Regions from separate parts of the Nonomuraea sp. NPDC049684 genome, predicted to be linked through region 2. Evidence: riboswitches for the same ligand, from Rfam matches in the RefSeq annotation. Region 2 holds a riboswitch; each other region holds the start of a gene.

Region 1 (7,663 bases), on a different contig from region 2:
GGTCCAGCCAGGTGGGGTTGATGTCCGTGGCCAGCACGTAGCCGGTCGGCCCGACGGCCGTGGCGAGCGCCTCGGGGATGCTCGGGCCGCCCGCGCCGACTTCCCAGCACCGCCAGCCCGGCTTCACGCCGAGCCGGTCGAAGTGGCCCCGGGTGACGCCGTCGAACAGCTCGGCCAGCCAGGTGAACCGCTCGCCCGCCTCTACCCGGGCGTTGTCCAGCAAGTAGCGGTGATCCGGGGCAGATCCATCCGGCTCTGGCCCGTGGTCGGCGAAGGGCTGCGATGAACTCATGCCTACATCTTCACGATCTTCCACGTGCCGTGTCAGCACGACATGGGATGAGATCGGACGACCTTCCGGGACTGGTGAGGACCGCGCCGGATCTGCCCGGGATCGTCGTCCTGCCGCAACCGGCGAGAGCCGCCCGCCCACGGAGGGGCCGGCCGTCCCCGGGGGCTGACGTCGTTCAGACGCCGAGCGAGGCCAGGGCCCGGCGGGTGACGTCGGCCGGGGCCGCGGCGATGACGTCGTCGAGCGCGTCCATGGAGGTCTGAAGGTCGCTGATGGCCTGGGCGATGCGGTCGCGCTCCTGGTGGAGGTCGGCGAGCAGGTCCGGACAGGTGGGGACGAGACGGTCGCCGGCGTCCCGCAGGCACGGCAGAACCGTCATGATCGTCGAGGTGTTCAGGCCGGCGGCCAGCAGGCTGCGGATGCGGCGGACGACGGCCACGTCCTCCTCGACGTACTCCCGGTAGCCGCTGGGGCGCCGCTGCGGGTTGAGCAGACCCTGCTCTCCGTAGTAGCGCAGCAGGTGCACGGCCACGCCGGTCCGCCGGGACAGCTCACCGATGCGCACGACGACCTCCTGACGGCGGGCCGGTCACCGCCCCGCCAGACTTGACTCTCATATCGATGTGAGACTTTAGCGTCTACGGCGTGAAGATGAACAAGGGTTTCGCGACGCTCGCGGCATTGTGCGCAAGCGTCTTCGTCGTGGGCACCTCGGAGTACCTGATCGCCGGGTTGCTGCCGCAGGTCGGAGCTGATCTCGATGTCTCCGTGGGCACCGCCGGACAGGCCGTGACCGCGTACGCGCTCGGTGTGGTGGCCGGAGGGCCGCTCATGGCCCTGCTGACCTCGCGGCTGCCGCGCAAGGGGCTCGCCCTAGGGCTGATGCTGCTGTTCGCGGCGGGCAGCGCGATCAGCGCGGCGGCGCCGTCGTTCGGCCTGCTCCTGGCGGGCCGCGTGGTGTCCTCGCTCAGCCACGCCGCCTTCCTGGCGCTGGCGCTGGTGACGGCGACCCGGGTGGTCCCGGCCGAGCGGACGGGCTCGGCCATCGCCACCGTGGCCTCGGGCATCACGGTGGCCACGCTCCTCGGGGTGCCCCTGGGCGCGCTGCTCGGAGAGAGCGCCGGTTGGCGGGCCCCGTTCGCCGTGCTGACCGTTCTGTCCCTGGTGGGCACCATGCTGCTGGCCGCCGTCCTGCCCCGGCAGGAGGCGCCGTCCACGCGGCTGCGTGACGAGATCCGCGTGGTGACGCGCCGGCCCGTCATGCTCGCCATCGCCACCACCGCGGTGGGCTTCTCCGGGGTCGCCACGGTGTTCACCTACATCGCGCCGCTGCTGATCCGCGTCTCCGGCTTCTCCGCCGCGGCGGTCTCCGGTCTGCTGCTCGCCTACGGCGCGGGCAGCTTCATCGGCAACCTCACTGCCGGCAGGCTGACCGACAGGTCGATGAGCGCCACCGTACGGGGGGTCTTCGGCGGGCTGGCGGGGACGCTCCTGCTGGTCCCGTTCGCCGTGGTGTGGCAGCCGACCGCCGTGATCGCGGTCCTGGTGCTCGGCCTGCTCGCCACCGCGACCATCGCCCCGCTGCAGGGGCTGATCCTGCACCACGCGGGCGCCGCCCCGAACCTGGCGGTCTCCGCCAACGTCGGCGCCTTCAACCTCGGGGCCGCAGCCGGCTCGGTCATCGGCGGCACGATCGTCGCCGCCGGCGCCCTGCGGTGGACCGGCCTGGCCGGCGCGCTACTGAGCCTGATCGGACTGGCCCTCACCTACCTCGTCCTGCCCCGGACACGCAGGCTGCCGAAGAACACCGAACACCAAACCCCGCTGGCCGCCTGACTCCCACCTCGCAGGTGCAGGCACCGGGAGGCCGGGGGTCAGGCATCGGCGCGTCGCGGGGCTGCGCGGGGAGGAGCTGGCGCCGCTGGCGAGGCGGCCGCGCGGCCCCAGTCGCGGGGTCGTGTCCCGGGTCGTCGGGTCGTGAGTCTCTGTCGTCATGCGGCCAGGCTGGGGCAGGCCGCGAAGATCAACCAGAGCCCTGCTGCAGGTACATCTGCCAGATGCAGGACCAGCGCTCGAACAATGCGCTAAGGACGGGACAGAATCACCGAGCTGGAGAGCTGAGTGAGCAGCTCCAGTTGATCGAAATAAAGCCGCAGACTCGTAATGAGTCCGTCTTCAACCGTGCAGACATAACAGCACCGCAAACGAATGGGGCGACCCGTCGCGGTGAGCACCTGACCGTCGGGCATGGCGTACGGCCCTCGGTGGGTTCCCACCATGAGAAGCTCGTCGACGGTCGTGGCCTCGCCTTCCGAGGACTCCGTGATCACCGCCCGGACGTCGGGAAACGCCCTCCAGAACTCCTCCAGGTAGGAGGCCAGCTCGCTGTGCCCCTGGGACACGCCCTCGGGGCTGATGGACACTCCGGACGGGCTGACGGTGTGAAGCAGCGCCTTCATATCGTGTGCGTTGAACGCGTCCGTATAGCGGTCGCGCATTTCGCGGGCAACATTCATGGCACCGGTTCCTCCCACTCGCTCGATGCCCGGCACGGCTGCCGATATGCGGTTCACCTACCAACGCACGCTAAATCCCTGCACTCGGCCGGGTAGAATTCCGGGCGCTTCGTCAAGGCGCGCGGTCGCGTGAGCGCCTGGGGCGGCGCGTGCCCGACCGGTGACGGCGGGCCATCGTTCGCATATTGACGTGAACGTGAGGAAAGGATACGTTCCGGTAGATTTCACGGTTGTCCAAGGGAAATCCGGTGAGATGCCGGTGCGGACGCGCCACTGTATCCGGGACGTAGATCCCGGGAGCCAGGTCGCTTGGCAGCCGTGACCTCGTGATATGGGACGCGTGACCCCTGAGGAGGCTTGACATGACCGGGCTGTCCACCCCGTCGACGATTCCCTTTCCGCGCCTGCGCCCTTGGCTGCTGCTGGCCGTGCCCGTGCTGCTGCTGGTCGCCTACCTGGTTCTGATGGACAACGGCGCCATCTCCCAGACCGGCACCTTCCTGCACGAGCTGATGCACGACGGGCGCCACCTGCTCGGCGTGCCCTGCCACTGAGCGCCGGGCATGGTACGCACCTTCCTGGCCAGAGGTCTGCTCATCGGACTCCTGGCCGGACTGATCGCGGGCGCCTTCGCCTTCGCCTTCGGTGAATCTCGCGTGGACCACGCGATCGCCCTGGAGGAGGCCGCCGCCCAGTCCGAGGCGCCCGGCCAAGAAGCCGGGACGGCCGGGCACAGTCACGGCGAAGCGGCCGAGCACAGTCACGGCGAGGACGCCGTGGTCGGCAGGCCCGTGCAGAAGGCGGGGCTGTTCCTGGCCACCGGGCTCTACGGGCTGGCCGTGGGCGGGGTGTTCGCCCTGGTGTTCGCCGGGCTGCGCGGCCGGGTCGGCCCGCGTTCGGACGGGCTGCTGGCGGTGGCCGCGGCCGGTACGGCGTTCGCCGCGATCATCCTCGTGCCTTTCGTGAAATATCCGGCCAACCCGCCTGCGGTGGGCGACCCGGACACCATCAACAGCCGCACGCTGCTCTACGTGGTGATGATCCTCGTCGGGCTGGCGGCGACGGCGATCGCGGTGGCGACGGCCCGCCTCGTCGACGGCGGCCCGTGGGCTCGCTGGACGGCGGCGGCGGTCGCCTTCCTCGTGCCCGTCGTCGCCGCGTGGTGGTTGCTGCCGGCGGTCGACGAGGTGCCCGACGGGTTCCCCGCCACGCTGCTGTGGGAGTTCCGGGTCGTCTCGCTCGGCACGCAGCTCGTCTTCTGGGCGGTGTTCGGCGGGCTGTTCGGCTGGGCGAGCGACCGGGCGGAGCGGCGCGCGGCGGCTCGTCCGCTGGTCGCGGCGCCGAGCTGAGCAAGGTGCTGTTCGTCCGGCATGCCACGACACCGGGGATGCGGGCCGGGTGCTTCCCCGCCGACGAGGACGCCGACGCGGCGAGCCTGACCAGGGCCGCCGCGTCGGGGCCCGTCGAGGCGCCGGCGGCATGGGCCGCTCCCGGCAGGGCCGCCCGGCAGACGGCCGCCGCCATGGGGCTGGCGGCACGCGTGGTGCCCGCCCTGGCGGAGGCGGACTGCGGCCGGTGGCGGGGCCTGCCGTACGGGCGGGTCGCGCTGGAGGAGCCGGACGCGCTGGCGAGCTGGCTGGCCGACCCGCACGCCGCCCCGCACGGCGGCGAGTCACTGAGCGCGCTCGCCGCCAGGGTGGCGGGCTGGCTCGATGCGGCACGGGACGAGCCGCGGGCCGTCGTGGTCTGCGACGCGGGCGTCATCCGGGCGGCGCTCGGCCACGTCCTGGGGCTGGATCCGCTGCGCGCGGCCCGTTTCGACCTGGCTCCTCTGTCCACCACCGAGCTGACCGTCGCGCGGGACGGCTGGCGGGTGGTCCACGTCAACCGGAAGGCTGAGTCTTGATCGTCACCTATCCGTTCAGCGCCGTCGTCGGGCTCGGCGACCTGAAGCTGGCGCTGGTGCTGAACGCGGTGTCGCCCCGGGTGGGCGGGGTGCTCGTACGCGGGGAGAAGGGAACGGCGAAGTCCACGATCGTGCGGGCGCTGGCGGCCCAGTTGCCCACGGTGGCCGTGGTGCCGGGCTGCCGGTTCGCCTGCGACCCCGTCGTCCCCGACCCCGGGTGTCCGGACGGGCCGCACGAGCCCGGCGCCGAGCGGGTGGAACGGCCGGCCGCGCTGGTGGAGCTGCCGGTCGGCGCGTCGGAGGACCGGCTGGCCGGCTCGCTCGACGTCGAGCGGGCGCTGACGGAGGGGGTGAAGGCGTTCGAGCCGGGGCTGCTGGCGGCCGCCCACCGCGGCGTCCTGTACGTGGACGAGGTGAACCTCCTGCACGACCACCTCGTGGACCTGCTGCTCGACGCGGCCGCGCTGGGCACGTGCTACGTCGAGCGCGAGTCGGTGTCGGTGCGCCATGCCGCCCGCTTCCTGCTGGTGGGCACCATGAACCCGGAGGAGGGCGAGCTGCGTCCGCAGCTCCTGGACAGGTTCGGGCTGACGGTCGAGGTCAGGGCGTCCCGCGACCCGGGGGAGCGCGCGGAGGTGGTGCGGCGGCGGCTGGCCTTCGAGGCGGACGCGGCGGCGTTCGCGCATCGATGGGCCGGGGAGGAATCGGCGTTGTCGGCCCGCATCGCCGCCGCGCGGTCCCGGGTTCCGGGCGTGCGGCTGCCGGACGCCCGGCTGCGGCAGATCGCGACGGTCTGCGCCGCCTTCGAGGTGGACGGCCTGCGCGCCGACCTGGTGACGGCGAACGCGGCCATCGCCCACGCCGCCTGGCAGGGCCGCGACACGGTGACGACCGAGGACGTGCGGGCCGCGGCCCGGCTGTCCCTGCCGCACCGCAGGCGGCGGGATCCGTTCGACGCTCCGGGGCTGGACGAGGCGCTCCTCGACGAGCTGCTGGAACGCACGTCGGCCGACGACGACCCGGACGACTCCGGTCCCGGCGGCGACGGCGGACCCGCCGGGACGCCGCCACCGGGCGACGGCGCCGGACCGGAAGCACGCAACCAGCCGACCGGCGCCGAGTCACCCCCGGATGACACGACCGCGCCCGCTGACGCGCGATCGGCGGCCGGAGAATCCGGTGAGGCGGCACTGCCAGGGGCGGAGGCGCCTGGGGAATCCGGTCCGGAGGCGGCAGGGGCGGAGGCGGCCGGGGGATCCGGTCCGGAGGCGGCCGCGCCGCAGGCGGCCTCGCAGGTGGCGGGCGTGGCAGCGCCGTACCGGGTGCCGCTGCTGGAGGTGCCGGGGGTCGGCGAGGGAGCGGTGGGCCGGCGGTCGCGGTCCCGGACCCGGCGCGGCCGCAGCGCCGGCGCGCGCCGCCCGCACGGTCCCGTCCGCGACCTCCACGTGCCGGCGACGCTGCTGGCAGCGGCGCCCCACCAGCGGGAACGCGGCCACCAGGGCCCCGGCCTGACGCTGCGCGGCGACGACCTGCGCGAGGTGGTGCGCGAGGGCAGGGAGGGCAACCTCGTGCTCTTCGTGGTGGACGCGAGCGGCTCGATGGCGGCGCGCAAGCGGATGACCGCGGTCAAGACGGCCGTGCTCAGCCTGCTCCTGGACGCCTACCAGCGGCGGGACAAGATAGGACTGATCACTTTCCGGGGCGCCGGCGCGGAGGTGGCGCTGCCGCCCACGTCGTCGGTGGAGGCGGGCGCGGCCCGGCTGCGCTCCCTGCCCACCGGAGGGCGCACGCCGCTGGCGGCGGGGCTGGTGCGCGCGGCGGAGGTGCTGCGGGTGGAACGGCTGCGCGACCCAGCCAGGCGTCCGCTGCTGGTGCTGGTCACCGACGGACGGGCCACGGCCGGCCGCGACATGGGCAGGCCCGCCGGTGGCATGGGCACGACCGGCGGTGATGTGGACAGGGCCGCCGCGCTGCTGGCCGGCACCGCGGCGGTGGTCGTGGACTGCGAGAGCGGGCCGGTCAGGCTCGGCCTGGCCGTCCGGCTGGCGTCCCGGCTGGGCGCGCGGCTCGTGCCTCTCGACTCTCTGGCCGAGCTCGGCTCGGTCGTCCGTGACCACAGGAAGGCGGTCTGACCATGCCTCAGGGAAAGCCGGCTGTCGTGCCCGACGACGGCCTGACCACGCGCCAGCGGCGGACGCGTCCGCTGCTGATGGTGCACACCGGGCCGGGCAAGGGCAAGTCCACGGCCGCCTTCGGGATGGCGTTGCGGGCCTGGAACCAGGGCTGGCCGGTCGGGGTGTTCCAGTTCGTGAAGTCGGCCAAGTGGCGCATCGGCGAGGAACGGGCGCTCAAGGTGCTCGGCGAGACGGGCGAGGGCGGCCCGGTGGCCTGGCACAAGATGGGCGAGGGCTGGTCGTGGATCCAGCGGCCCGGCGCCGAGGAGGACCACGCGGCCGACGCCCGTGAGGGCTGGGAGCAGATCAAGCGCGACCTGGCGGCGCAGACGTACCGGTTCTACGTGCTGGACGAGTTCACCTACCCGCTGAAGTGGGGGTGGCTGGACCTGGACGACGTCCTGAAGGCACTGACGGACCGGCCGGGCAGCCAGCACGTCGTGATCACCGGCAGGGACGCGCCCGAACGGCTGATCGAGGTCGCCGACCTGGTGACGGAGATGGGCAAGGTCCGCCACCCCATGGATGCCGGCCAGAAAGGACAGAAGGGCATCGAGTGGTAGTTCCCCGGCTGGTGATCGCCGCGCCGTCGTCGGGCAGCGGCAAGACGACGGTGGCCACCGGGCTCATGGCGGCGTTGCGGGCGCGCGGGCTGCGGGTCTCGCCGCACAAGGTGGGGCCCGACTACATCGACCCGGGCTATCACGCGCTGGCCGCCGGGCGTCCCGGACGCAACCTGGATCCGTGGCTCGTCGGGGAGGAGCTCGTCGCCCCG
Region 2 (7,663 bases):
AGGATGTGCGGCCAGGCGTCGGCTCCGAGCCCGGCGTCGGCGACCGGGTCGCCCCCGTAGAGGAAGTCAGGAGACTCGGGGGCGGGCCCCTCCCCCGGCAGGCGCGGACGGTGACCGGCCTCGGCCCGGCTGACCACCCGCACCGGGAGCCCGGCGGCGCGACGCCGGGCGGCCAGCCGCCCGGCGAACGGCAGGGACGGCCACATGGCGTCGTCCCCGCCCGCCACCAGCAGCACGTCGGCCGCCGCCGCCTCGATCGGGATCTCCGCGGCCGGCACCAGGCCGGCGAACGTGCGCTCGCTGAGCTCGTACAGCTCGCGCAGGGCCAGCGGGCCGTGCTCGGGCTCGGCCTCGGCCCAGTCGTCGTCGTACGGGACGAACGGCAGCGGCCGCCCCCGCCACGTCCAGGACGACCGGTAGGGACGCCTCTCCCCGTCCGGCCCCGGCCCGACGTTGCCCCACACGACCGAGGTCGGCGACAGCGCCACCACCCCGCCGATCCGAGGGTCCCGGACGGCGGTCAGCAGCGCGGCCTCGGCCCCCTTCGACATGCCCAGCACGCAGACCCGCCGGACGCCGGTGGACTCCAGCAGATCGACGGCCGACACGAACGTCTCCAGCGGGATCTCGCAGATGCCGGGCGGCTGCCCCGGACCGCCGAACCAGCGGATCGACAGCGCGGTCACCCCCTCCGCGGCCAGCAGGCGGGCCCTGTCCCGTTCGATCCGCCCGCTCGACCCCGCCAGCACGAGCACGCCCGTGCGGACGGCCGGGCCCGGCGTGACCAGGACGCCTTCCCACGGGGAGCTCAGTTCGCGCTCGTCCATCACCGTCACCCCTCGGCCTTGGGCGGAACGGCATTCTACTGAGACCGCGCGCTCACCGAAATGGTGCATCATGGCCGGAACACCCCATGACGAGCGGAGCACACCATGTCCTTCCAGGCTTACCTGGACAACATCGAAGCCAAGACCGGACTGACCCCCCGCGAGTTCATCGCCCTGGCCAAGGAACGCGGCTTCGACGCCCCGTCCACCAAGGCCGGGACGATCATCGACTGGCTCAAGCAGGACTACGAGCTCGGACGCGGCCACGCCATGGCCCTCGTCCACGTGATCAAGAAGGGGCCGCAGATCGACGCCAGGCACGTCGGCACCACCGGTTCCCACCGCGACGAGTCCGACGTCCTCTGGCTGGACGGCAAGGACAACCGTCCCGGCCCCGCCTGACCGCCCGGCGGGGATTCATCTCCCGCCGGGCGGCTTTACGTTGTAGATCTGTAGGGGTCAGAAGTCGGCGTCGAAGCTGACCGAGCCGGTCACCCCCACCTGGTACGCCGACACCCGCCGCTCGAAGAAGTTCGACAACTCCTGCACGTCCTGCAGCTCCATGAACGCGAACGGGTTCTTCGACCCGTACAGCGGCTCGATGTCGAGCTGGGCCAGCCGCCGGTCGGCCACGTGCTCCAGGTAGGAGCGCATGTCCGCGGTCGACATGCCCGGCACGCCCTGCCCGAGCAGGTCCTCGGCGAACTGCGCCTCGCAGTCGACCGCCTCGGCCAGCATCTCCCTGACCTGGCCGGCCATCTCCTCGTCGAAGAGGCCCGGCTCCTCCTGCCGGACGACGTCCACCACGTCGAAGGCGAAGGCCATGTGCATGGACTCGTCGCGGAAGACCCAGTTGGTGCCCGAGGCCAGGCCGTTCAGCAGGCCGCGCGAGCGCAGGAAGTAGACATAGGCGAACGCGCCGTAGAAGAACAGGCCCTCGATGCAGGCGGCGAAGCAGATCAGGTTGAGCAGGAACGCCCGCCGGTCCTCGCGGGTCTCCAGTCGCTGGAGGCTGCCGATGGAGTCGATCCAGCGGAAGCAGAACTCGGCCTTGCGCCTGATGGAGGGGATGTTCTCCACCGCCGCGAACGCCGCGAACCGCTCCTCCTCGTCCGGCACGTAGGTGTCCAGCAGGTTCAGGTAGAACTGGACGTGCACCGCCTCCTCGAACAGCTGCCTGCTCAGGTACAGGCGCGCCTCGGGGGCGTTGACGTGCTGGTAGAGGTTGAGCACCAGGTTGTTGGCCACGATCGTGTCGCCGGTGGCGAAGAAGGCGACCAGGCGGCTGACCAGGTGGCGCTCGGCCGCCGACAGCTTGGGCAGGTCCTTCAGGTCGGAGTGCAGGTCCACCTCCTCGACCGTCCAGGTGTTCTTGATCGCGTCGCGGTAGCGGTCGAAGAACAGGGGGTAGCGCATGGGCCGCAGGGTCAGGCTCATGCCCGGGTCGAGCAACATCGGATTCTCCTCGGGGGTCACTGGCAGGCCTCGCACGACTCGGGGTTCTCCAGGGAGCACACCAGGGCCTCCTCGGACTTGTTCGCGAGGGGCGCGGGGGGCGCGAGGGGCACGGTGGCCTGCTGGATGCGGGTGGCCGGTCGCGAGCGCAGGTAGTAGGTGGTCTTCAGGCCGGACTTCCAGGCGTACAGGTACATCGAGGAGAGCTTGTCGATCGTCGGCGCGCTCATGAACAGGTTGAGCGACTGGCTCTGGTCGATGAACGGCGAACGCGCGGCGGCCATGTCGATCAGGGCGCGCTGCGGCAGCTCCCAGGCGGTGCGGAACAGCCGGCGCACGTCCTCCGGCAGCTCGGCGATGCCCTGCACCGAGCCCTCGGCCTGCTTGATGGCCGCCCGGACGCGGTCGTTCCACAGGCCGCGCGACTTCAGCTCGGCCACCAGCGCGTTGTTGATCTGCAGGAACTCCCCGCTCAGCGTCTCGCGCTTGAACAGGTTGGACACCTGCGGCTCGATGCACTCGTAGCAGCCGACGATCGAGGCGATGGTGGCGGTCGGCGCGATCGCGATCAGCAGCGAGTTGCGCAGGCCGTGGGCGGCGATGCGCTCGCGCACCGCGTCCCAGCGCGCGGACTGGGTGCCGTTCCGGCCCCACAGGTCGTGCTGGAGCCGGCCGCGGGCCGCCCACGTCTGGTCGTAGGCGGGGTGGGCGCCGAAGCGCTCGGCCAGGCCCGCGGAGGTCTCCAGCGCCGACAGGTAGATCTCCTCGGCGATCCGGGTGGACAGCTCCTTGGCCTCGGCCGAGTCGAACGGCAGGCGCAGGGCGAAGAAGACGTCCTGCAGGCCCATCACGCCGAGGCCGACCGGACGCCAGCGCGGGTTGCTGGCCGCGGCCTGCTCGCTCGGGTAGTAGTTGATGTCGATCACCCGGTCGAGGAAGGTGACCGCGGTGCGGACGGTGGCGCGCAGCCGCTCCCAGTCGATGTCGCCGCCGGTCAGGTGGGCGGCGAGGTTGACCGACCCGAGGTTGCAGACCGCGGTCTCGGCGTCGCTGGACACCTCGACGATCTCGGTGCACAGGTTGGACAGGTGCACGACGTTGCCGGGCTCGGCCGCCTGGTTGCACAGGCGGTTGGCGGCGTCCTTGAAGGTCATCCAGCCGTTGCCGGTCTGGGCCAGGGTGCGCATCATCTTGGCGTACAGGTCGCGGGCCTTGATCTGCCGGACGTACCGGCCGTCGCGCTCGGCGGCGCGGTAGGCCTCCTCGAACGCCTCGCCCCACAGGTCGGGCAGCTCCGGGACCTCGTCGGGGTCGAACAGCGACCAGGTGCCGTCGGCCTCGACCCGGCGCATGAACTCGTCGGGGATCCAGTTGGCCAGGTTGAGGTTGTGGGTGCGCCGGGCGTCCTCGCCGGTGTTGTCGCGCAGCTCCAGGAACTCCTCGACGTCCGGGTGCCAGGGCTCCAGGTAGACGCAGGCGGCGCCCTTGCGGCGGCCGCCCTGGTTGACGGCGGCCACGGACGCGTCGAGCGTGCGCAGCCACGGGACGATGCCGTTGGAGTGCCCGTTGGTGCCGCGGATCAGCGCGCCCCGTGAGCGCACCCGCGACCAGGAGATGCCGATCCCGCCGGCGAACTTCGACAGCTGCGCCACCTGGGCGTAACGGTCGTAGATGGAGCCGATCTCGTCACGCGGCGAGTCGACCAGGTAGCAGGAGGACATCTGGGTGTGCCGGGTGCCGGAGTTGAACAGCGTCGGCGAGCTGGGCAGATAGGCCAGCGACGACATGAGCCGGTAGAAGCCGACGGCCTCGGCGGGCGTCTCGGACAGCCCGCAGGCCACGCGCAGCAGCCAGTACTGCGGCGTCTCCACCACCAGCCGGGTGGACGGGTGGCGCAGCAGGTAACGGTCGTAGACCGTGCGCAGCCCGAAGTACTCGAACCGCAGGTCGGCGGTGACGTCGATGGCGTCGTCCAGCTTGCGGGCGTTGGCGTTGACGAACTCGGCGGTCTCGTCGCCGATGAGCCCCTCGGCGTGGCCCAGCCGGATCGCCTGGCTGAAGGAGGCCACGCCCTGCCCGCGGACCTCCTTGTCGATGTAGCCCGACAGCAGCCGCGCGGCCAGGCGCGAGTACTGCGGCTCCTCGCCGATCATCTCGGCGGCCGTCTGGATGGACAGCCGGTCCAGCTCGGCGGTGGTGGCCCCGTCGTAGAGGCCGCTGATCGTCTTGGTGGCCACCCGCATCGGGTCGATGTCCGTCAGATCGGTCGCCCAGTGCTCCACCGCACGTACGATCTTGTTGACGTCGACCGGCTCCGCGGTGCCGTTGCGCTTGCGCACCTGCATCTGCACGCGCCGCGGCGCGGACCTGTCGGCGTCCGCCCGCGCCGGCTCGGCCAGGTCCGTCATCGGGTCCCCTGTGACCGTCACTGCGCTCTCCCCTCGTGAACTCGGTCAGCTGCCGAGAACGCGCGCAGGAGGCGGACGGCGAGGCGCCACAGCCCTCTCGCCAGCGCCGTCCACCGTCCCACGCGGTCTCGGAGCAGCCGCGCGCGCATGATCGCGCGCGGCGCGCCGGCAGGTCTTCGGACTCGTGGGCATGCTGTCGCTGCCTACTGGCCGTCGCTTCCCGGGCCGTCGGCCCAGTGCGTGTGACGGCGTTCGTTCCCACTCACCGCTGCGGGGCAGTCCCGGATTCCCACCGGGTTCCCTCTTGCCTCGGCCGCCCTGGCGGGGCGACCGAACCGGCTGCGGGGAACACCATATATAGGGTGGATCAAAAAGTCACACCCAACATCTCGTGTTGCGAAGAACCCGCGCTCCGATCCGTCCGCCCGCCGCGAGGCCGGCCGGGCCGCCTCTCCGCGTGCCGCGCGGGCGGGGCGTGTGATCGACGCCACAGACCGGCCGCGCCCGATTTTCGCTACCTTAGGTATCGATACTTCAAGTAGCGAAAAGCTGAGGAGACGACCATGAGCCAGACCTCCACCGGCCGTCCGGTCACGCCGGACTGGGACACCGTCACCCCCGCCGAGCTGGCCGCCTACGCCGAGGCGGAGAACCGGCTGCGCGCCTCCGCCGAGGCCCAGGCGATCACCGGCCGGCCGGACCCCGGCGCCACCATCGACTGGCGGACGGTGGCGCTGCCCGGCCGCGACATCCGCGTCCGGGTCCACCGGCCGCGCGCCGCGGCAGAGCCGGGGGACGTCCTGCCGCTCGTGCTGCACGTGCACGGCGGCGGCTTCGTCGGCACGGCGCCGCAGAGCGACTGGGTCAACAGCCACCTCGCCGCCCGCCTGCCCGCCGTCGTCGCCTCGGTGGACCACCGCCTCCTCGACCGGCGCACGCCGCTGGCCGACGCCGCCGACGACGGCTGGGACGTGCTCCGCCACGTGCTGGAGCACGCCGCGCAATGGGGTGTCGACCCGGCGCGGACCGTCCTGTTCGGCGAGAGCTGCGGCGGCCTGATCTGCGCCCTGGCGGCGATCAGGGCACGCGACGCCGGCCTGCCCCTGAAGGCGCAGGTGCTGGTCAACCCGGCCGTGGACGTGACCGGGACGATGTTCGACCACCCCTCGATCGCCCGGTACGCCGACACCCCGACGCTCAGCGTGCCGGTGCTGCGGCTGTTCCACCGGCTCGCCGTGCCCACGGGGACGGACGCCCGCGCGCTCTCCCCGCTGCACGCCGCCGACCTGGGCGGCCTGGCCCCGGCGCTCGTGGCGGTGCCGACCCACGACCCGATCGCCGACCACGGCCGCCGCTACGCCGAGGCGCTGCGGGCCGCCGGCACCCAGGTCCGCCTGGCCGAGTACCCCGAGGCCGGGCACGCCTTCCTCAGCATGCCGGCGCTGGCCCCCCAGGCCGAGGACGCGCGGGCCGAAATCCTGCGCTTCCTCCGCGACGCCCTCGCCGCGTAACCCCGCGACCGGAGCGGGGACGGGCCGCCCCTCGCGTGCCGCCGGGTTCTGCTTCATGATTCGAAGTGTCACCCCGTGGCCCCTCGCGATGGGACGGTCAGTGAAGCGCATCCTCGCCTGGGTCGGCGTCAACGTCGACATCCTCATCGCCCTGGCGGTGGCGGTCGTCGTGAGCGTCCTCGACGTCGCGGGCATCGCCACCGCGGAGGCCGTCAGCAACGCCACCGTGGCCACGCTGGCGGTGCTCGCGTTCGTCATGCTGCGCAGCCGGATGCGGGCGCAGTCGGCGGAGAACGCCGTGGAGCGGGCCGTGCTCGCCGCCGATCGCAAGCTCGACCTGCTGCCGTCCCTGCTCCAGGAGCAGTCGGCGGTCCGGCTGGTGCGCGGCGAGGAGTTCAACCGGATGCTGGCGCAGGCGCGCGGGGACACCGACCGGTGGATCTTCAAGGGCTCGACCGGCGCGTACGTGCGGGCGGTGACGCTGCCCGAATGCCTGGCCAAGGCCCGGCAGGGACGGCGGGCGCTGCTGGTCCGGCTGGAGATCCTGGACCCCGACGACCTCGTGCTGTGCGAGCGGTTCGTCCGCCTGCACCGCAGCCTGGCGCTGGACGACGACAGCCCGGAGCTGACCTGGACCGCCGACGGCACCCGCAGGGAGCTCTACGCGACCGTGCTGTCGGCCTGCTGGCATCACCAGCGTTACGAGCTCCTGGACATCGAGATCGGGTTCTCCTCGATCGCCTCGACGTTCCGCTACGAGCTGTCCTCCCGCCACATGTTCATCACGCAGCGGGGGCCCGGCTTCCCCGCCACCGTCATCACCGGGAACGCCCTGGCCCTCGACTGCTGGGCCACCGAGCTGCACGCCAGCCTCCGCCAGGCCCGCCCGCTGAACCTCAGGGGCGCCGAGGACGTGACGCTGTCGTTCTCGCCCACGGTCGAGGAGGTCCGGGCGCTGTTCGAACGCCTCGGCCTGGCCCTGCCCGGCGCCTACGGCGACGACGACGTCGAGGAGATCGTCGGGATGGCCTTCAGGAACGTCGACCCGTACGACAAGGCGGCGGCCTGGGGGTGAGCCGCCGCCGGTGCGGTCAGCGCCCGGCGTCCCGGGCGACGACGCCGTGCGCCAGCCGGGTCAGGGCGGCGGTGATCTGCCCGGGGGTGAGCCCGCGCCTGCGCTGCTCGGCGTAGACGTCGGGGCCCAGCGGGGCGAGCAGGATGTCGGCCAGCGCCTCGGTCTCCGGGACGCCCGCCTCGGTCAGCAGCACCCGCACGTGCGCCCGCCAGAATCCGTAGGCGCCGGTGGCGTAGCGCAGCGCGCCCTGCTCGGCGCCCAGGACCAGCGAGATGTGCTCGTCCAGCAGGCCGGTCATCGCGGCGTAGAAGGCGGCGAGCCGGTCGGCGGGGGGCGCGCCGGGGCCGAGCGGCGGGTCGCCGCGCAGCAGGCGTTCCTGCAGCTCGC
Region 3 (7,663 bases), on a different contig from region 2:
CGGCGTCGGCCAGACGGTCATCCTGACGCGCACCTCCGCCCGCGCCACCCCCATGCCGGACGGCGAGGACCTCGGGACGCTCGGCGCGAGCCGGGCCACGATGGTGCTGCACCTGGCCGTGCAGCGGATCGACGCGGTGGTGGCCGAGCTGCTGCCCTCCTACGGCCCGGACTGCCCGGTGGCCGTGGTCGCGCGGGCGAGCCGGGCCGACGAGGTGATCCTGCGCGGGACGCTGGCCGACATCGCCGGACAGGTCCGCGACGCCGGGATCCGGCGGACGGCCGTGATCGTCGTGGGCCGGGTGTTGTCGGCGACGCAGTTCCCCGACAGCCACCTCTACAGCGCCGCCAGGGAGCGGGCATGCGACGGGTCCTGATCCTCGGCGGCACCGCCGAGGCGCGGGCCCTGGCCGCCGAGCTGGCCGCCGATCCCGGGCTGCACGTGGTGTCCTCGCTGGCGGGACGGGTGAACAACCCGCGGCTGCCGGTGGGCGAGGTGCGGGAAGGCGGGTTCGGCGGGCCGTCGGGCCTGGCCGCGTGGCTGCTGAAGGAGCGCATCGACGTGCTGGTCGACGCCACGCATCCGTTCGCGGAGCGGATGACCGCCTCGGGGGTCGCGGCCTCGTCGGCGACCGGGGTGCCGCTGCTGGTGCTGCGGCGTCCGGGGTGGCGGGAGGGGCCGGGCGACGCCTGGCTGCGGGTCGGCTCACTCCAGGCGGCGGCCGGGCTGCTGACCACGGCCCGGTTCGCGGCCGGCCGTGAGACCCGGGTCTTCCTGACGACCGGACGCCGGAGCCTGCCGGTGTTCGCGCCGCTGCCCGGCGTGTGGCTGCTGGCCAGGTCGGTGGACCCGCCGGAGGGGCCCGTGCCGGCGAACACGCACGTCCTGCTCGACCGGGGGCCGTACACCGTCGAGGGCGAGCGCGCGCTGATCCGGGAGCACCGCCTGGACGTGCTGGTGACCAAGGACAGCGGCGGCGGCATGACCACGGCCAAGCTCGGCGCGGCGCGTGAGCTCGGCCTGCCGGTGATCATGGTGGACCGGCCGCCGCTGCCGGCGGGCGTCCGGGCGACGGACAGCGTGGCGGCGGCGGCAGCCTGGGTTCAGGGATAGCGGCGCGGGGTGTAGACGACGCCGCCCTCGGTGGCCCGGGTCGTGGACGAGCCGATGATCAGCAGGCAGCGCATGTCCACCTGGCCGGGGTCCAGCTCGCCGAGCGTGGTGACCGTGACGCTCTCCCGCGGGCCGCCGACGTCGCGGCCGATCACCACGGGGGTGTCCGGCGCGCGGTGCTCCAGCAGCAGGTCCCGGGCGGCGGCGACCTGCCACGTACGGCTGCGCGAGGCCGGGTTGTAGATCGCCAGCACCAGGTCCGCCCGCGCGGCGGCGGACAGCCGGTCGGCCACCACCTCCCACGGCTTGAGCAGGTCGGACAGCGACAGCACGCAGTAGTCGTGACCGAGCGGCGCGCCCGCCCTGGCGGCGACCGCCTGGGCGGCGGTCAGTCCCGGCACGACCCGTACCGGCACGTCCGGGAAGTCGGCGGCGGCTTCGAGCACGGCGCTGGCCATGGCGAACACGCCCGGGTCGCCGGACGACACGACCGCCACGCGGGCCCCGTCCCGGGCCAGCTCAAGGGCGTGCCTGGCGCGTTCGGCCTCCACCCGGTTGTCGGTGCGGTGGCGGCGCTGGCGCGGGTTCGGCGCCACCCGGTCCACGTACGGGCCGTAGCCGACGAGGTCGGTGGCCGCGGCCAGCGCCTCCTGCGCCTCCGGCGTCAGCCACGGCCGCCCGGCCGGGCCCAGGCCGACGACGGCCACCTCGCCCCGCACCTCGTCCGCCGGGCGCTCGGGGACGAAGGTGCGCTCGGCCGGGCTGGCGAGCAGGGCCAGCGAGAAGTACGGGACGCCGTCCGGGTCCACGTCCTTGAGCGGGGCGACCCTCTCGGCGCCCATGGTGGCCCGCTCGACGTACCAGGCGTCGTCGAGGCGGCCCGCCTCGGCCAGCGCGTCGCGCACCTTCCCGAACGTACGGCCCAGCTTGAGGACGGCGGCCGAGTCGGTGTCGCGCAGCCGCTCGGCCAGCACGTGCGCGGGCAGCGTGCCGGGCAGCACGGTCAGCACCTCGTCCCGCTCGACCAGCGGCCGTCCCAGCACGGCGGCGGCGGCGCTGACCGAGGTCACGCCGGGCACCACCTCGGTCGGGTAGCGGTGGGCGAGCCGCTTGTGCATGTGCATGTAGGAGCCGTAGAACAGCGGGTCGCCCTCGGCCAGCACGACCACGGTGCGGCCCGCGTCCAGGTGGGCGGCCAGGCGTTCGGCGCAGTCGGCGTAGAAGTCGTCGAGCGCTCCCTGGTAGCCGCCGGGGTGGTCGGTGGTCTCCGTGGTCAGCGGGTAGAGCAGCAGCTCCTCGATCTGGCCTTCGCGCATGTACGGCAGCGCGATCGACCGGGCGATGCTCCGGCCGTGCCGGGCGGCGTGGTAGGCGATCACGTCGGCCTCGCCGATCAGCCGGGCCGTCCTGACCGTGACCAGCTCGGGGTCGCCGGGGCCGAGGCCGACTCCGTACAGGCGTCCTGACATGGTCGTCACTCCGTCTCGTTCGCGATGGCGTTGATCGCGGCGGCCGTCATCGCACTGCCGCCGCGACGGCCGTGCACCACCAGGTACTCCAGGTCGCTGCCGGCCAGCGCCTGCTTGGACTCGGCCGCGCCGATGAAGCCGACCGGGATGCCGAGCACCGCCGCTGGGCGTCCCGCGCCTGCGGCCACCAGCTCCAGCAGCCGGAACAGGGCGGTCGGCGCGTTGCCGATCGCCACCACCGCGCCCGCCAGGCGGTCGCGCCACAGCTCCAGGGCCGCGGCGCTGCGGGTGGTGCCGAGGCGTTCGGCCAGCTCGGGCACGCGCGGATCGCCCAGCGTGCACAGCACCTCGTTGCCCGCGGGCAGCCTGCGCCGGGTCACGCCGGAGGCGACCATCATGGCGTCGCACAACACCGGCGCGCCGCCGCGCAGCGCCTCCCTGGCCCGCGCGACCACCTGCGGCGACCAGGCCAGGTCGGTGACGAGGTCGGTCATGCCGCACGCGTGGATCATGCGCACCGCCACCTGGGCGACCTCGGGCGGCAGGCCCGTGAGGTCGGTCTCGGCGCGGATGGTCGCGAACGAGCGCCGGTAGATCTCGGCGCCGTCGCGGATGTAGTCGCTCACTCCTGGCGTTCCTCGTATCCGTTGATGGTTGCGATCAGCTGGCGGACCGGGCCGCGTGGCAGGCCGCAGCGCCGCTCGCAACCGGCCCAGTGGACGGGCGTGGCGGGCGCGCGGCCGAGGCCCCGCACCCATCGCAGGGCGTCCGCCCGCACGTCGGCGAGCGCCTTCGCGCAGCCGGGACGGCCGGTGCAGGCGGTGACCCCGGCCCAGGGGGAGTCCGGGTCGGTGGCGAGCCCGGCGGCGGCCAGCGCCCGCTCGGCCCGGTCCGCCTCGCCGGGGGAGAGGTCCGGCAGGACGACGGTCCGCCAGGGCGTCAGGCGCACCGGCCGCCCGAGGCCGGCGAGGGCTGCGGCCTGGGCGGACGTCAGACGGCCGAGCGGCACGAGCGCCTCGATCGCCACCCGGCCGTCCCGCTGGGCGATCCTGCCCGCGGACGGGCGCCGCGCGGAGGCGGCCGGGGTGTCCGGGGCCTCCCGGGTTTCCGGGGCGTCCGGCCGGCCGGGTCGGGCGTGGCGCAGGCGGGCGGCGATTCCGGCGGGGCCGTCCGGCAGGTCGCGGATGCGCCAGGCGCGCGGGCCGCCGGGGGACAGCTCGTCCAGGAACGCCTCGGCGGCGTCGATCATGAGCGGGACGGCCGCGTCGGGGGCGACGGTCAGCCCGGTGTCGGCGCCGGCCAGCAGCAGCCGTCCGGTCGCCAGGTAGGTGACGTCCGCGCCGAGCCCGGCGACGTCCCGGGTGCCGTCGTCCAGGGCGAACAGGAAGCGTCCCGGCAGCGCGGCCAGCCGGGGCCGCGCGCACAGGGCCCGGTCCAGGGCGTCCGCCATCGCCAGCACGTCCAGCAGCCCGTCAGGACCGCGCCCGCTCAGCGGCGAGGCGAGGATGTTGCGCACCCGCTCGTGCGCGGGCGACGGCAGCAGCCCGGCCGCCGCGATCCGCCCGGCGAAGACCTCGGGCGCGCGCAGCCCCCGCACCTGGACGTTCGCCCGCGACGTCAGCTCGATCACGCCCGTTCCCAGCTCGGCCGCGCACCCGGCGAGCACGCGGAGCTGCGCGGCCGACACCGCGCCGCCGGGCAGGCGCACACGGGCGAGCGGGCCGTCCGCGGCCTCGTGCACCTGGAGCGCCCCCGGACAGGCATCGGGACGCGTACGTCCGGAAGATTCACCTACGGGCACGAAGGGATCGTAACGCCACTTCTGGGACGGGTCGCTCCTGTCGTAAGCTTCGGCGTAGGCGATGGCAATGGGAGGAAGCCGGTGCGAAACCGGCGCGGTCCCGCCACTGTGACCGGGGAGCGAACCCCACCACGAGGCCACTGTCCGGCGACGGGCGGGAAGGCCGGGTGAGCGTCGATCCGGGAGCCAGGAGACTCCTGCCGTCGTGTCACCCGCGACCGGGGCGAGGACCCCGAGGGAGGAATGCGCCGTGCCTGGCGACAGCCGTACCGTTCTGCTGCTCTCCACCTCCGACACCGACCTGCTGAGCGCCCGCGCCTGCGGGGCGGGCTACCGCCTGGGCAATCCCGCCCGGCTGACCGCCGAGGACGTCCCCGGCCTGACAGAGGGGACCGACCTGGTCGTGGTGCGCCTGCTGGGCGGGCGGCGGGCCTGGCCGGACGGGCTCGACGCGCTGCTGGCCGGGCCGCGCCCGGTGGTGGTGCTGGGCGGGGAGCAGGCCCCCGACGCCGAGCTGATGGAGCTGTCCACGGTCAGCGGCGGGGTGTGCGCCGAGGCGCACGCCTACCTGGCCCATGGCGGCCCGGCCAACCTGGCCGAGCTGCACGCGTTCCTGTCCGACACCGTCCTGCTGACCGGGCACGGGTTCGAGCCGCCCGCCGCAGCGCCCGCCTGGGGACGGCTGGACCGTCCCGCCAGGAACACCGCCGGTCCCGTGGTGGGGGTGCTCTACTACCGGGCCCACCACGTGGCGGGCAACACCGCGTTCGTCGAGGCGTTGTGCGACGCCGTCGAGGACGCGGGCGGGCAGGCGCTGCCGGTCTTCTGCTCGTCGCTGCGCGCGGCCGAGCCGGAGCTGCTGGACACGCTGCGCGCGGCGGACGCCCTGGTCGTCACGGTGCTGGCGGCGGGCGGCTCCCGTCCGGCCACCGCGGGGGCGGGCGGCGACGACGAGGCCTGGGACGTCGGCGCCCTGGCCGAGCTCGACGTGCCGATCCTGCAGGGACTCTGCCTGACCACCACCCGGCAGGCCTGGGAGGAGAACGACGACGGCCTGTCGCCGCTGGACGCCGCCTCCCAGGTGGCGATCCCGGAGTTCGACGGCCGGATCATCACGGTGCCGTTCTCGTTCAAGGAGATCGACCCCGACGGGCTGACCGTCTACGTCGCCGACCCCGAGCGGGCCGCCCGGGTGGCGGGCATCGCGGTGCGCCACGGCCTGCTGCGGCACACCCCGCCCGCCGGACGGCGGCTGGTGGTGATGTTGTCGGCGTACCCGACCAAGCACTCCCGCGTCGGCAACGCGGTCGGGCTGGACACCCCGGCGAGCACCGTACGGCTGCTGGCCCGGCTCGCCGAGGCCGGTTACGACCTGGGCGACGGCTTCCCCGGCGTGGCCGACCAGGACGGCGACGCGCTCGTCCACGCGCTGATCGCCGCCGGCGGCCAGGACCAGGACTGGCTGACCGAGGAGCACCTGGCGGGCAACCCGGTCCGCATCTCCGCCGCCTCCTACGAGCGGTGGTACCGGACGCTGCCCGCGCGACTGCGGGAGGACATGGAACGCCACTGGGGGCCGCCGCCGGGCGAGCTGTTCGTGCACGAGGGCGACGACGGGCCCGACATCGTGCTGGCCGCGCTGCGGGCCGGGAACCTGGTGGTCATGGTGCAGCCGCCGCGCGGCTTCGGGGAGAACCCGATCGCCATCTACCACGACCCCGACCTGCCGCCCAGCCACCACTACCTGGCCGCCTACCGCTGGCTGTCGGCCGAGTTCGGCGCGCACGCGATGGTGCACGTCGGCAAGCACGGCAACCTGGAGTGGCTGCCCGGCAAGTCGGCGGGGATGTCGGCCGCCTGCGGCACCGACGCCGCCATCGGCGACCTGCCGCTGGTCTACCCCTTCCTCGTCAACGACCCGGGGGAGGGCACACAGGCCAAGCGGCGCGCGCACGCCGTGCTGGTGGACCATCTGGTGCCGCCGATGGCCCGCGCCGACACCTACGGCGACATCGCCCGGCTGGAGCAGCTCCTGGACGAGCACGCCACGATCGCCGCCATGGACCCCGCCAAGCTGCCCGCGATCAGGGCGCAGATCTGGACGCTGATCCAGGCCGCCCGGCTCGACCACGACCTCGGGCTGGCCGACCGGCCGCACGACAGCGAGTTCGACGACCTCATCCTGCACGTGGACGGCTGGCTGTGCGAGGTGAAGGACGCGCAGATCCGCGACGGCCTGCACGTCCTCGGCCAGGCGCCCACCGGCCAGGTGCGGGTGGACCTGGTGCTGGCCATGTTGCGGGCCCGGCAGATGTGGGCCGGCCGGGAGACGCTGCCCGGCCTGCGTGAGGCGCTCGGCCTGGCCGAGGACGGCACGGCGGGGCTGGGCGAGGTGGACCGCGCGGAGACGACCGCCCGCGCCCTGGTCGAGGCCATGGAGGAGCACGCCTGGGCCCCGGAGGCAGCCCCCGCCGTCGCCCGCGCGGTGCTGGACGGGACGCCCGCCGTCACCCGCGCGGACGAGGAACGGGTGGAGCTCGTGGCGCGGGTGCTGGCCTTCGCCGCCACCGAGATGGTGCCGCGCCTGGCCCGCACCACCGACGAGCTGGACCACGTCCTGCACGCCCTGGACGGCGGCTACGTGCCCGCCGGCCCCAGCGGCTCCCCGCTGCGCGGCCTGGTCAACGTGCTGCCGACCGGCCGCAACTTCTACTCCGTCGACCCCCGGGCGGTGCCCAGCCGCCTGGCCTGGGAGACCGGCCAGGCGATGGCGGAGTCGCTGCTGGAGCGCTATCGCGCCGACACCGGCGAGTGGCCGCGCTCGGTCGGGCTGTCGGTGTGGGGGACCAGCGCCATGCGCACGGCGGGCGACGACGTCGCCGAGGTGCTGGCCCTGCTCGGCGTCCGCCCCGAATGGGACGAGGCGTCGCGGCGCGTCGTCCGCCTGGAGCCGATCCCGCCCGCCGAGCTGGGCCGCCCGCGCATCGACGTGACGGTCCGCATCAGCGGCTTCTTCCGCGACGCCTTCCCGCACGTGGTCGGCATGCTCGACGACGCCGTACGGCTGGTCGCCTCGCTGGACGAGCCGGCCGAGGAGAACTACGTCCGCGCCCACGTGGCCGCGACGGGCGGCGACGAGCGGCTGGCCACGATGCGCGTCTTCGGCTCCGCGCCCGGCGCGTACGGGGCCGGGCTGCTGCCGCTCATCGACAGCCGCAACTGGCGCGACGACGCCGACCTGGCCGAGGTGTACGCCGTGTGGGGCGGCTACGCCTACGGC

What was found. A riboswitch is a leader RNA that binds a small molecule or an ion and turns the genes downstream of it on or off. The one in region 2 is predicted to bind cobalamin.
Region 1: it holds a riboswitch for cobalamin, as region 2 does, so the genes downstream of both, ACIBST_RS24320 (CbtB domain-containing protein) here and ACIBST_RS41150 (ribonucleoside-diphosphate reductase subunit alpha) in region 2, are expected to answer to the same signal.
Region 3: it holds a riboswitch for cobalamin, as region 2 does, so the genes downstream of both, cobN (cobaltochelatase subunit CobN) here and ACIBST_RS41150 (ribonucleoside-diphosphate reductase subunit alpha) in region 2, are expected to answer to the same signal.

The regions. Positions count from the first base shown of each region.
Region 1 covers NZ_JBITLO010000007.1:368,712-376,374, reverse strand. Annotated here, with positions in the region: gene ACIBST_RS24340 (class I SAM-dependent methyltransferase) at 1-223, opposite strand, end outside; gene ACIBST_RS24335 (MerR family transcriptional regulator) at 468-857, opposite strand; gene ACIBST_RS24330 (MFS transporter) at 944-2,128, shown strand; gene ACIBST_RS24325 (ester cyclase) at 2,377-2,865, opposite strand; cobalamin riboswitch at 3,007-3,136, shown strand; gene ACIBST_RS24320 (CbtB domain-containing protein) at 3,171-3,362, shown strand; gene ACIBST_RS24315 (CbtA family protein) at 3,372-4,157, shown strand; gene ACIBST_RS24310 (histidine phosphatase family protein) at 4,163-4,714, shown strand; gene ACIBST_RS24305 (VWA domain-containing protein) at 4,711-6,846, shown strand; gene cobO (cob(I)yrinic acid a,c-diamide adenosyltransferase) at 6,849-7,451, shown strand; gene ACIBST_RS24295 (cobyrinate a,c-diamide synthase) at 7,460-7,663, shown strand, end outside.
Region 2 covers NZ_JBITLO010000018.1:149,675-157,337, forward strand. Annotated here, with positions in the region: gene ACIBST_RS41135 (acyl-CoA thioester hydrolase/BAAT C-terminal domain-containing protein) at 1-827, opposite strand, end outside; gene ACIBST_RS41140 (DUF4287 domain-containing protein) at 933-1,229, shown strand; gene ACIBST_RS41145 (ribonucleotide-diphosphate reductase subunit beta) at 1,287-2,282, opposite strand; gene ACIBST_RS41150 (ribonucleoside-diphosphate reductase subunit alpha) at 2,300-4,711, opposite strand; cobalamin riboswitch at 4,840-5,045, opposite strand; gene ACIBST_RS41155 (alpha/beta hydrolase) at 5,254-6,201, shown strand; gene ACIBST_RS41160 (hypothetical protein) at 6,302-7,276, shown strand; gene ACIBST_RS41165 (TetR/AcrR family transcriptional regulator) at 7,293-7,663, opposite strand, start outside.
Region 3 covers NZ_JBITLO010000007.1:359,361-367,023, forward strand. Annotated here, with positions in the region: gene cobM (precorrin-4 C(11)-methyltransferase) at 1-376, shown strand, start outside; gene ACIBST_RS24270 (cobalt-precorrin-6A reductase) at 361-1,113, shown strand; gene ACIBST_RS24275 (precorrin-2 C(20)-methyltransferase) at 1,104-2,582, opposite strand; gene ACIBST_RS24280 (precorrin-8X methylmutase) at 2,588-3,208, opposite strand; gene cobG (precorrin-3B synthase) at 3,205-4,383, opposite strand; cobalamin riboswitch at 4,423-4,599, shown strand; gene cobN (cobaltochelatase subunit CobN) at 4,634-7,663, shown strand, end outside.